DNA from 2 places in the Mesorhizobium sp. MC2-1-1 genome. Region 1 is predicted to be linked to the other one. Evidence: predicted binding sites of a transcription regulator. Region 1 holds the regulator's gene; the other holds the start of a gene.
The links. Region 1 encodes PhoB, which activates phosphate uptake and scavenging genes when phosphate is short. Its sites were predicted from a motif close to TGTCATNNANCTGTCAT; they were not measured.

Region 1 (6,071 bases):
TGGCGGCGGCGTAGCGGTTTACGATGCCGACCGGCCACGGATAGGAATTGGCGAGCCATACCGCCCCCAATATGATCGCGCAGGTGACCGTGGCGAGCAGGGTCTCGGCCCAGACCGGACGCAGCGGGAATCGGAAGCGCTTGCGCTGCACACGACCGTTGAAATGCATGAAGACCACCGCCAGGCAGGCGACGATGCCAACGGCCCAGCTCCATTTGGCGCCGATCGATCCGGCCGGCCCGCCGCCCATAAGCTGGAACGTGGCGTCGAGCGGCGCCACCGTCTGGCCGCTGGTGACCCACCAGGCCGCACCCCGCCATACCAGCAGGCCGCCCAGCGTCACGATGAAGGCCGGCACTTCGAGATAGGCGATGATGAAGCCTTGGAAGGCGCCGATGACGAGGCCGAGCGCCAGGCCGATCACCAGCGCCAGAATCCAAATCCAGGGGTTGCCCAATTCGAGCCCGACGAAGCGACCCAGGAAATGCACCTGGGCAAAACCCATGACCATGCCGATCAACCCTTCGGCTGATCCCACCGAAAGGTCGATGTTGCGCATGACGATGACAAGCACCATGCCGGAGGCCATGATCGCCACGGCAGAAGTCTGCACAGACAGGTTCCAGAGATTGCGTGGCGTCAGGAACGTGCGGCTGTCGAAATCGAGCGGATTGACGCCAAGGCGCAGGCTGGAGATCACATGCAGCCCGATCCAGATCAGGAGCAGCGCGCCGATCATGCCGAGCATGCGGGTGTCGAGTTCGGTCGCCTTCAGGAATCTGGCGACGGCGTTTAGTTCCGATGCACGCGCGGTATCCGCCTGGGGGGTAGACGTCGTGTCGGTCATGATTTCCTCCCGCCGGCTTGTCGTCTGGCGCGGATGCCGGAACCAAGCCTAGAAGCTATCCGCCAAGGGCGGAAACACAAATCTTTTGAGAGAACGCCTCGGGCTTGAAGCAATCCCGGGAAAAATGCGTAGCGGTTTTCCGTCCGGGATCGCGGAGACAAGGAACAGGAGCGGTTCATTGAACCGCTCCTGCCCGCGGCGCATGGATTTTGATCGAAAGTCGGCAGAGCGTCAGTTGCAGACCTTGACGCTGCCGGCGGCAACGCCCGCGCAGACCTCATCCTTCTTGATCCAGCCGGCGTCGATGACGACGTTCAGATTGTCCTTGGTGATCGCGATCGGGGTCAGGAACAGCGACTTGACCGTGTTGCCGCCCGGCGTCGTGAAGTCCTTGGCCCCGGCGATGTCGCCCATCTTCTTGCCGTCGGCGAGCTGCGATGCGATCTCGGCGGCGTTCTTGCCGAGCTCGCGCGCATCCTTCCACACCGACACGGTCTGCGTGCCGAGCGCGATGCGGTTAAGCGCCGCGTGGTCGCCGTCCTGGCCGGAGACCGGGACCGTGCCCGCCAGCCCTTGCGCCGTCAGCGCAGCGACGACGCCGCCGGCGGTGCCGTCATTGGCTGCCACGACCGCGTCGACCTTGTTGTCGTTGGCGGTCAGGAACTGCTCCATGTTCTTCTGCGCGTTGGCGGGCAGCCAGCCGTCGGTATAGGCCTCACCGACATTCTTGATCTTGCCGCTGTCGATGGCTTCCTTCAGCACTTCCATCGAGCCGGAGAACAGGAAATCCGCGTTCGGATCGGCGCCAGAGCCCTTGATGAAGACGTAATTGCCTTCCGGCTTCACCTTGAACACCTCGCGGGCCTGCATGCGGCCGACTTCCTTGTTGTCGAAGGTCAGGTAGAACACGTCCTTGTTCTCGATCAGGCGGTCATAGCCAACGACCGGAATGCCTTCGTCCAGGGCCTTCTGCACAGCCGGCCCGATAGCCGAGGCGTCCTGCGCCAGGATGATCAGCGCGTTGGCGCCTTGCGAGATCAGGCTTTCGACGTCGGTCAGCTGCTTGCCCGGGTTGGACTGCGCATCGGCCGAAATATACTTGTCGCCGGCGGCCTCGATGGCAGCCTTCATCGCCGCTTCGTCGGTCTTCCAGCGCTCTTCCTGGAAATTCGACCACGAGACGCCGATCACCTTGCCCTTCGCCTCGGCGACCGACGCCAGCGTCAGCGACATGGCAACGCCCGCCAGGATGGCGGCTGCGAATTTCTTCATGATATCCTCCCTGCGCCCTCGGCGGCGCGACCCAGACTGGTCCGAAGACCGGCAAAGAGGCTTTTTTTCGAGCCTCAAAAAAATAGTGGTGCAGCAAAACGGCCCTGTCAACCGGGATTCTGATGGCTTTTGATGTGTCCCGGGATTTTTTCGACATTCGCAATAAATAATGACATGGGCTTTGGCTTCTGCCACTATCCATAGCGTGTCGGCGACAGGCCAAGGCATCATCACAAGGCCGCGACGACCCGGGAGGACGTGCGAGAGATGTCGGTCGGAATCCGCCACGACGACTTGCGCCGGCGCAATCGCGCCATGGTGATTGCGGCCGTGCGTCGCGCCGGCCAGCCGTCCCGCACGGAGATTGCCGCCACCACCGGGCTCAGCCACTCGACCATTTCGGCGATCTCCGCCGATCTGATCCAGGAGGGCATTCTCGCGGAAAGCAAGGCCAGCGAGCCGACGGCTTTGCGACGCGGTCGGCCGCAGATCGGTCTCGCGCTCAACCCCGAAGCCGCCGCGGTGCTGACGGTGGTGCTGTCGCTCAACTTCCTCTCCGTCGCCGTCATCGACTATGCCGGCCAGGTCATCGCCGAGGAGCAGCGCCGACTCGACACGCTGACATTGCCGCGCGACGAACTGATCGGCGAATGCGTCGCCATCGTCAGGCGCCGGCTGGAGGATTCCGACCTCGATGTCGGCAGCGTCGCCCGCATTGCCATGGGCATTCAGGGCATCGCCGATTCCCAAGCGCGCGCCATGCTGTGGTCGCCGATCACGCCACTGACGGACATTCCCTTCGCCGACATACTGGAGGCGGAGTTCGGCATCCCGGCCACGATGGAAAACGATTGCAACATGATGGCGGTGGCGCTCCAATGGCGCGATCCCGAGCGCTATCGCGACAATTTCATCGCGATCCTGCTCTCACACGGTATCGGCATGGGCCTGGTGCTGAAGGGCGAGCTTTTCATGGGCACGCATTCCTCCGGCGGCGAGTTCGGCCACATGATCCACCGGCCGGGCGGGGCGCTTTGCCGCTGCGGCCGCCGCGGCTGCGTCGAGGCCTATGCCGGCAATTATGCGATCTGGCGCAGCGCCATGGGAATAAGCGAGGATGCAACGCCGACCGACGTCGGCGACGCCGACATGCGGGCGCTGGCGGCAAAGGCCCGGCAGGAGAACGGCTTGGAGCGCGAGGCCTATCGCCGCGCAGGCGAGGCGCTTGGCTTCGGTCTTGGCAGCCTGTTCGCCCTCATCGACCCGGCGCCCGTCGCGATGGTCGGCGTCAGCGCGGCCGCCTTCGACCTGATCGAGCCGGCGCTGAGGGAGGCGATCGCCCAGACCGCCGGCGGCCAGCACTCGAAATCGATCTCCTTCGACACCGAGCCGAACGAACTGCCACTGATCCGCGAAGGCTGCGCCATGCGCGCTCTGACCTTCGTCGACCAGGAGATTTTCGCGCCGGGCGTCCAGGCGAGAGCGGGCAAGCACGTTGCATAGTGGCGAGTGCAAGCGCCGAGATACGTATCCCTAGTCCTCCCGGATCGCGTAGCCCGCCCCACGGATGGTGCGGATGACATCCGGCATGCGGCCATTGTTGACGGCCTTGCGCAGGCGCCCGACATGGACGTCCACAGTGCGCTCGTCGATATAGATCGTCTCGCCCCAGACATTGTCGAGCAGCTGGCTGCGCGAGAACACGCGGCCGGGATGGCGCATCATGAATTCGAGCAGGCGGAACTCGGTCGGGCCGAGCCTGATCTCGCTCTTCTTGCGGTAAACGCGGTGCGATTCACGGTCGAGCACGATGTCGCCGACCTTGAGCACGCTGGACAGCACCTCCGGCTTGGCGCGGCGCAGCAATGCCTTGACGCGCGCCATGAACTCCGGCGTCGAGAACGGCTTGACCAGATAGTCGTCGGCGCCGGTGGACAGGCCGCGCACGCGGTCGCTTTCCTCGCCGCGAGCCGTCAGCATGATGATCGGCAGCCGCTCGGTCTCGGGCCGCATCCTGAGACGCCGGCAAAGCTCGATGCCGGAAACGGCCGGCACCATCCAGTCGAGCACGAGCAGGTCGGGAACGTTTTCCTGAAGGCGGATTTCGGCCTCGTCGCCGCGGGTGACCACTTCCACCTGGTAGCCCTCGGATTCGAGATTGTAGCGGAGCAGCACCCCCAGCGGCTCCTCGTCTTCCACCACCATGATTCGTGGCGCGATCATCGGGGTAACCTTTTCCGTCAGACAGCCGGCGCCGACATTGCCGTCTCGTCCTGCTTCGGACGGTTCGCGGGCAATTGCGTGCCGGTCAGCACATAATAGGCGTTCTCGGCGATGTTGGTCACATGGTCGCCGATACGCTCGAGATTCTTGGCGCAGAACAGAAGATGCGTGCAAGCGGTGATGTTGCGCGGGTCTTCCATCATGTAGGTCAAGAGCTCGCGGAAGACCGAGGTGTATTTGACGTCGATGCGTTCATCGTCGTTGCGCAGCTTGGCGAGCGCCGAGGCATCGCCGACCATGTATTCCTGGATCACGCCCTGGACCTGGATCAGCACCATCTGCGCCATGGAATCGATAGAATGCGTGAGATCGCGCGGCGCGGCGGCGACGCCGACCGAGCCGACGCGCTTGGCGATGTTCTTGGCAAGATCGCCGATGCGCTCGAGGTCGCCCGCCATGCGGATCGAGCCGACCACGTTGCGCAGGTCGTCCGCCATCGGCTGCCGCTTGGCGATCAGTGTGATGGCGCGGTCGTCGAGCTCGCGCTGGCGCGCGTCCATGATGGCGTCGTCGGAGACGACGCGCTGCGCCAGCGCATTGTCGCTTTCGAGCAGCGCCCGGGTCGAGCCGCCGACCATGGAGCCGGCGAGATCGCCCATGTCGTTGATGAGCCGGCTGATCTGCCTCAGATCCTCGTCGAAGGAGGCGACGGTATGTTCGGCCATGATGTTGTCCTCGTATGAACTCAGCCGAAGCGGCCGGTGATGTAGTCCTGCGTGCGCTTCTCGCGGGGCGAGGTGAAGATCTTCTCGGTCCGGTCGAACTCGACCAGTTCGCCGAGATACATGAACGCCGTCTGCCGCGACACGCGCGCCGCCTGCTGCATGTTGTGGGTGACGATGACGATCGTGTAATCGGCCTGCAATTCGTCGATCAGCTCTTCGATCTTGGCCGTCGACAGCGGATCCAGCGCCGAGGCCGGCTCGTCAAGCAGGATCACCTCGGGCTTCACCGCGACGGTGCGGGCGATGCACAGGCGCTGCTGCTGGCCGCCGGAGAGGCTGAGGCCGCTGGCGTTGAGCTTGTCCTTTACCTCGGTCCAGAGCGCGGCGCGCTTCAGCGCCTGTTCGACGCGATTGTCCATCTCGGCCTTGCTGATCTTCTCGTAGAGCCTGACGCCGAAGGCGATGTTCTCGTAGATCGACATCGGGAACGGCGTCGGCTTCTGGAACACCATGCCGATCTTCGTGCGCAGCAGATTCAGGTCCTGCGAGCGGTCGAGGATGTTCTTGCCGTCGAGCAGCACCTGGCCCTCGGCGGTCTGTTTCGGATAGAGCTCGTAGATGCGGTTCAGCACGCGCAGCAGCGTCGACTTCCCGCAGCCCGACGGGCCGATGAAGGCGGTCACGCTGCGCTCGGGCAGGGACAGGTTTATGTCCTTCAGCGCCTTCGACTGGCCATAGTAGAAGTTGAGGTTCTTGACCTCGATCTTGGCCTTCTCGACGATCGTGTCGGGTGTATTCAGGTCGGTGGACAACATCGGTTTCATCTGTCCTCTCTGCGTCCGGTCAGGCTGCGGGCGATGACGCTCAACCCGAGAACCGTCAGGGTTATTATGAGTGCGCCCGTCCAGGCCAGTTGCTGCCATTCCTCGTAAGGGCTGAGAGCGAACTGGAAGATGGTAACCGGCAGGCTGGCCATCGGGGCATTGAGATTGCTCGACCAGAAC
Region 2 (6,071 bases), 1.4 Mb from region 1:
GCGACAGCCTCGCGCAATTGCTGCACCATCTTCTCGACGTCCCACTGAGAGAAGATGTAGTCGACTTTTGGCCCGAGATCGGCCGCCGCCTGCTTGGCGCCATTGTAGACGATGGTGCCGAAGGCGTCACCCTCGGCGCCGCCGACGAAGAAGCGGATGTGCACGTCCTTGCACCATTGCGCGTCGAGCGCCTGTGCCGGCAAGGTGGAGATCGAGGCGCAGAGCGCCGCGGCGGCAGCCACGACGGTCGAGCGCAGAACAGTCCTTCTGGTCGTCATGCTCATGCACGTTCCTCCCTTTTGGTTCCCTCGCGATCAAGGGTTACGACAGTGATTTCGATCGGCCGGCTCCTCCCGCCGGCCGCTGCTCAAGTCGGATTGGGCAGGTAGCTGGCGCCTCCCCGGCATTGCTTCAGATAGTCGAGCGCCCGCGCCTGACCGGTGATCTCGAGGTCGCCGCGATAAACCGGGTCGTGCCAGCCCTCGATGTCGATGGCGCCCTTGTAACCGGCCAGCCGCAATTCGCTGATCACCCGCGTCCAGTCGCTGTCGCCGAAGCCCGGCGTGCGCATCTGCACGAAAGGCAGGCGGCCGAACACGCCATGCTCGCGGATCACGTCCCAGCGCACCGTCGCGTCCTTGCCATGGACATGGAAGATGCGGGGCGCCCATTTACGGATCTGCGGCATCGGGTCGATCAGATAGACGAGCTGGTGGCAGGGCTCCCATTCGAGACCGAGATTGTCGTTGGGCAATTCGTTGAACATCAGCTCCCAGGCGTCCGGATTGTGGGCGATGTTCCAGTCGCCGCTCGCCCAGTTGCCGTCCATGGCGCAATTCTCGAAAGCGATGCGCACGCCCTTGTCGGCGGCGCGCCTGGCCAGCGGCCCCCACACTTCGCGGAAGCGCGGCAGGCTGTCGGTCAGCTTCTTGCCCCGAATGCGGCCGGTGAAGCCGCTGACCGTCGAAGCGCCGAACAGATGCGCATTGTCGATGACGGTCTCCCAGGCCGCGAGCACGCCGCGATCGACGTCGCCGCTCTCCAGCGGATTACCGAACACGCCGATCGACGACACGATGACGTCGGCGTCGCCGATCGCCTCACGGATCTCTCCGGCCAGCCGCGGCAGATCCTTGCCGCCCAGCGTCTGCCAGAAGAAGGGCTGGATGCTCTCGAAGCCGAGCGGCAGGATCTGCCTGATATAGGCCGCCGGATCGTCGAGATTGGCCCGCACCATGGTGCCGATCCTGATATCGAGAAGCGGGTTCGGCATCATTGCTGTTCCTGTGTGATCGGGACGCGGCGCCCGGTCTCGGCGCTCTCGATGGCACCGAACACCATGGCCAGACTGCGGATATTGTCGATGCCGCGCGTTTCCGGCTCGGTGCCGGCCTCGACCGCCTGCATGAAATCCTGGATGATGCCGAGATGACCGTCGATGCGATCGGCGGGATCGAGCGGCGGCACTTCGATCGGTTGGGTCTTGTCGATGATGCCGTCGCGGCCTGACGCGACCACTTCGGCCTTCAAATCATCATAGCCGTCCCAGATCAGGCTGCCCCGTTCAGCGACGATGCGCCAAGCGCTTTCCCAGCTCGTGCGAAAACCGTCGGCGCACCAGGATCCGGCATAGGTGAAAACCTTGCCGCCACCGAAATCGAAGACGGCGCTTGCCGACGAGCCCTGCCGGTACCAGGAATTGGCCGGCTCCCACTCCTGGCAATAGACGCTCGCCGGTTCGCCCGCGACCATATAGCGGGCCGCATCGAAGGTGTGGATCGCCATGTCGAGCAGCAGCACATGCTCCATCTCCTCGCGAAAGCCGCCGAAATGCGGGGCGACGAAGAAGTCGGCATGGATGCTGGTCGGCGCGCCGATCGCGCCGGAGTCGAGGAAACGCCGGATGCGCCGGACATTGGCGACATAGCGGCGGTTCTGGACCACGGCATGGATGCGACCGGCTCGCCGCGCCGCCGCGATGATGGCGTGTGCGTTTTCGGGACTGTCGGCCAGCGGCTTTTCGGTGAGCAAATGGCAATTATGGGCGAAGGCCGAAAGCGCGACCTCGCGGCGCGCTGCCGGAACCACGACGTCGAACACGGCATCCGGCTTGGTCTGATCAAGGACGGCATCGAGGCTGGTGCCAATGACAGCGTTGGTGAGCTCGTATTCGCGCGCCCGCCCCTGCGCCCGTTCGGCATCGAGATCGACAAGGCCGACAACGGCAAGCCCATCGGCCCGCCTTGCGGCATCGAGCCAGTGCTTGCTCATCGCTCCGCACCCGACCAGGACGACCTTCATCATCCAGCGCTCCTCCTCCGCCCGGTCCCTCCAGACCGGTGATCACGGCATTCACGGCAGGACCGTAAACGTTTTTCCGTAAACGTTTACGAGAACACACCCGATGGCGTAGAATGTCAACCGGCTGTCTCTCAAAAATCTTCCGGATGCCTTGGCCCGGGCGGCGGCCAATGCTAGCCAAGGCAAGGGAGAGTGGCTCTTGGCGTCCAGCATTCACGACCTTGCGCGTCATCTGAACATTTCAATCGGCACCGTGTCCCGGGCGCTGAACGGCCGCGCCGATGTCAACGCCGATACACGCCAGCGCGTGCTGGAAGCGGCCAGGGAATTGAACTATTCGCCAAACCAGTCCGGCCGCAGTCTGAGGCAAGGCGCCACCCGTTCGATCGCCTTCATGCTGCAGCCGCATCCCGGCGACCAGCAATATGGCGAGCCCTTCTTCATCCCGTTCCTCATCGGGCTGCAGGCGAAGCTTGCCGAGCATGACCTCGATCTTATGGTCGTCATGGGTGAGCCCGGCCAATATCAGCAGGAGCGGTTGCGCCGCGTGGTCGAGACGCGCCGGGCCGACGCGGTCGTGTTGGCCAATACACGGCGTGAAGACGATCGGATCGACTATCTCAGCAAGGCCGGCTTCCCCTTCGCAACGCTTGGCCGAAGTCGGTCCGGCGGCGACACCTATCCTTCGCTCGACATCGATTTCGAGCGGGCGGGCGATGAAGCCGTCGAGCGGCTGGTCGCGCGCGGCCACCGCCGCATTGCTGCCATCCGCCCTTCGCTTGATCTCAACTTCGGCTACCTGTTCCTCGACGGCTACCGCAAGGCGCTGAAGCGGCATGGCATCGAGGTCGACCCCGGCTTGGTCGCCGACGGGTTCATCAACGAGACCGGCGGATACCAGGTGACGCCGCAAGTCATGCGCTCCAGGGACCCGCCGACGGCGATCATCTTCAACAATGACGCGATGGCGCTTGGCGGCTGCAAGGCGCTTGCCGAGATGGGAATCAAGCCTGGCCATGACATGGCGGTGATCGTCATCGTAGACACGCCGCTCTGTCGCTACTTCTCGCCGACATTGACCGCCTTCCGTCCGGCACTGGAGCCCATGGGTCGGCGGCTGGCCGAGATGCTTCTGGCCGCGCTGCCTGCTTTCGCTGGCCCGGAAGGGCCGCGCATCATCCGAGAGGTCTGGCCGCTGGAGCTGATCGCAAGAGAGAGCGATTGAGCGGAAGCCTCTCCCTTCTCCCCTTCGTATGGGTGAAGGGCGTCCCCTCCTGTCACGCAACCATCACGTTGGCGTCCTAGACCGCTCGACGGAAAGCGGCTTGCGGCATCTTCGATCCTGCGCCCTTTCAGCCATTGGCCGCCATGCTCGTCACGAAGGGATATTCATGAAGCATCTCAACCGAACCGTCGCGCTCGGCGCGGCACTGGTCCTGCTCACGCTCCCCCCGGCGCTCGCGGATGGCGTCGCCTATGTCAACAAGGGGCTGGTCGGCGTCGGCCGCATCCCGGCCAGCCAGAAAGACAAGTTCGGCGAGACTTTCGGTTCGGGTTCCGGCATGTCGATCGACACCAAGGGCTGGGCGCGCGACGGCGCTGGCTACAAGGGCTCGCTCTGGTTGCTGCCGGATCGCGGCTACAATGTCGTCGGCACCACCGACTACCGTCCGCGCCTGAACACGATCTCGATCGAGCTGACCCCGACCGCTCCAGGTGCCGCGCCCGCCTCGGGGAAGGAACAGACCGGCGTCAAGGCGACGCTCGCCGACACCATGCTCCTGACCGACGACAAGGGCACCGACGCCACCGGCCTCGATCCGTTGAACGGCGTGCGCCAAGCCGCAGGCGATATGCCGATCCTGCCCCAGGCCGACAACGGCAAGCTGGCGCTGGACGACGAAGCGATCGTGCGCCTGCCGGACGGCACCATGTTCATTTCCGACGAATACGGCCCCAACATCTATCGCTTCTCGGCCGAAGGCCGCCTGATGTCGGCGACGCAGCCGCCTGCGGCCCTGGTGCCGACGCGCCACGGCAAGCCGAACTTCGCTTCCGACAATCCCGGTCCCGGCGCCGCCGAGCCCGACCCGAAAGATCCGGAGACCGGCCGCCAGAACAACCAGGGCCTCGAAGGCATGTCGATGACCCCTGACGGCAGGTTCCTGATCGCCGTGCTGCAGTCGGCCACCCGCCAGGATGGCGGCGATTCCGCCGCGACGCGCCAGAACACCCGCGCGTTGGTCTATGACGCCTCCGACCTCGCCCATTTGAAACTGGCGCACGAATATGTCGTGCCGCTGCCGGTCTTCAAGGACGCCAAGGGCAAGACCAAGGTCGCCGCGCAGAGCGAGATCGTCGCGCTCTCCGACAAGAGCTTCCTGATGCTGGCGCGCGACTCGGGCAACGGCCAGGGTCTCAAGGGCGACGAGTCGCTCTATCGCAAGATCGAGATCGTCGATCTCTCCGCCGCCACCGATATCGCCAATGGCCCGTTCGACGCCGCCGACAAGCCGGTCGCGCCGAAGGGCGTGCTTGACCCGTCGGTCACGCCTGCCAAGCTCACCGCCTTCATCGACATCAATGACAAGAGCGAGCTCGGCCGCTTCGGCCTGCACAATGGCGCGCCGAACGACAAGGACAACCTGTCGGAGAAGTGGGAGGCGATGTCGCTGGTCTCCGTGCTCGATCCGAAACTGCCCGACGATTATTTCCTGTTCGTCGCCAACGACAACGACTTCCTCACCCAGGACGGCTTCCAGGTCGGCGCGCCCTACAAGGCCGAGGATGGCGCCGACGTCGACACCACCTTCCTGGTCTATCAGGTCACGCTGCCCGGCCTTTCCAGCAACACACAGTAAGTCAGCTGGTCATCTGGCCCAGCCCGGAAGGGATGCATGAGCGTCAGGCCTGCGATAGCATCGCGGGCCTGATTCATTTTCGGGACGTGCCATGGATGACAAGACGAGCGGCCGCCAGCGTGTCGGCGACCTGACCAGCGGCCCGATCCCGCGAACGCTGCTTTTGTTCGCGCTGCCGGTGCTGGGCTCCAACGTGCTGCAATCGCTCAACGGATCGATCAATTCCGTCTGGGTCGGCCGTTTCCTCGGCGAGGCTGCGCTGACCGCCACCTCCAACGCCAATCTCGTGCTGTTTCTCATACTAGGCACCGTATTCGGCGTCGGCATGGCGGCAACCATCCTGGTCGCGCAGTCGGTTGGTGCCCGCGACCTGCCGAAGGCGCGAAGCATCGTCGGCACCAGCGCAACCTTCTTCTTCCTGGTCTCGGTGGTGTTCGCCGTCTGCGGCTGGGTCTGGGTCGACGCCATCCTCAACGGGCTCGGCACGCCGGCGGACGCCTTGCCGCTGGCGCGCGCCTATCTGCGCATCATCTTCGTCGCCGTGCCGATGATGAACCTTCTGTCCTTCGTCATGACCGTGCTGCGCGGCGCCGGCGATTCGCGAACGCCGTTTATCTTCATGGCGCTGGCGGTCGTTCTTGACGTCGTGCTCAACCCGCTGTTGATCCGCGGCATCGGTCCCTTCCCCGAGCTTGGCATCGCCGGCTCGGCAATGTCGACGCTTGTCGGCCAGACCGTCAGCGTGATCGCCATCCTGATCGTGCTCTATGTCCGCAAACATCCGCTCAGGCTGGCGGGCGCCGACCTCGCCCTTCTCAAGCCGGACCCGGCGCTGCTGCGTATCGTCGTCTTCAAGGGCGTACCAATGGGTCTGCAGATGATCGTCATCTCCGCCGCCGCGCTGACGGT

Region 2: a site for PhoB is predicted at 3,577-3,593, ahead of ACR64R_RS13010 (esterase-like activity of phytase family protein). Genes of this name have one in related genera too.

The regions. Positions count from the first base shown of each region.
Region 1 is NZ_CP195205.1:3,962,342-3,968,412, forward strand. Features, by position in the region: gene ACR64R_RS19605 (sugar ABC transporter permease) at 1-847, opposite strand, end outside; gene xylF (D-xylose ABC transporter substrate-binding protein) at 1,079-2,119, opposite strand; gene ACR64R_RS19615 (ROK family protein) at 2,387-3,622, shown strand; gene phoB (phosphate regulon transcriptional regulator PhoB) at 3,653-4,342, opposite strand; gene phoU (phosphate signaling complex protein PhoU) at 4,360-5,067, opposite strand; gene pstB (phosphate ABC transporter ATP-binding protein PstB) at 5,088-5,891, opposite strand; gene pstA (phosphate ABC transporter permease PstA) at 5,888-6,071, opposite strand, start outside.
Region 2 is NZ_CP195205.1:2,584,954-2,591,024, forward strand. Features, by position in the region: gene ACR64R_RS12990 (substrate-binding domain-containing protein) at 1-284, opposite strand, end outside; gene ACR64R_RS12995 (sugar phosphate isomerase/epimerase family protein) at 368-1,276, opposite strand; gene ACR64R_RS13000 (Gfo/Idh/MocA family protein) at 1,273-2,304, opposite strand; gene ACR64R_RS13005 (LacI family DNA-binding transcriptional regulator) at 2,501-3,526, shown strand; gene ACR64R_RS13010 (esterase-like activity of phytase family protein) at 3,693-5,162, shown strand; gene ACR64R_RS13015 (MATE family efflux transporter) at 5,254-6,071, shown strand, end outside.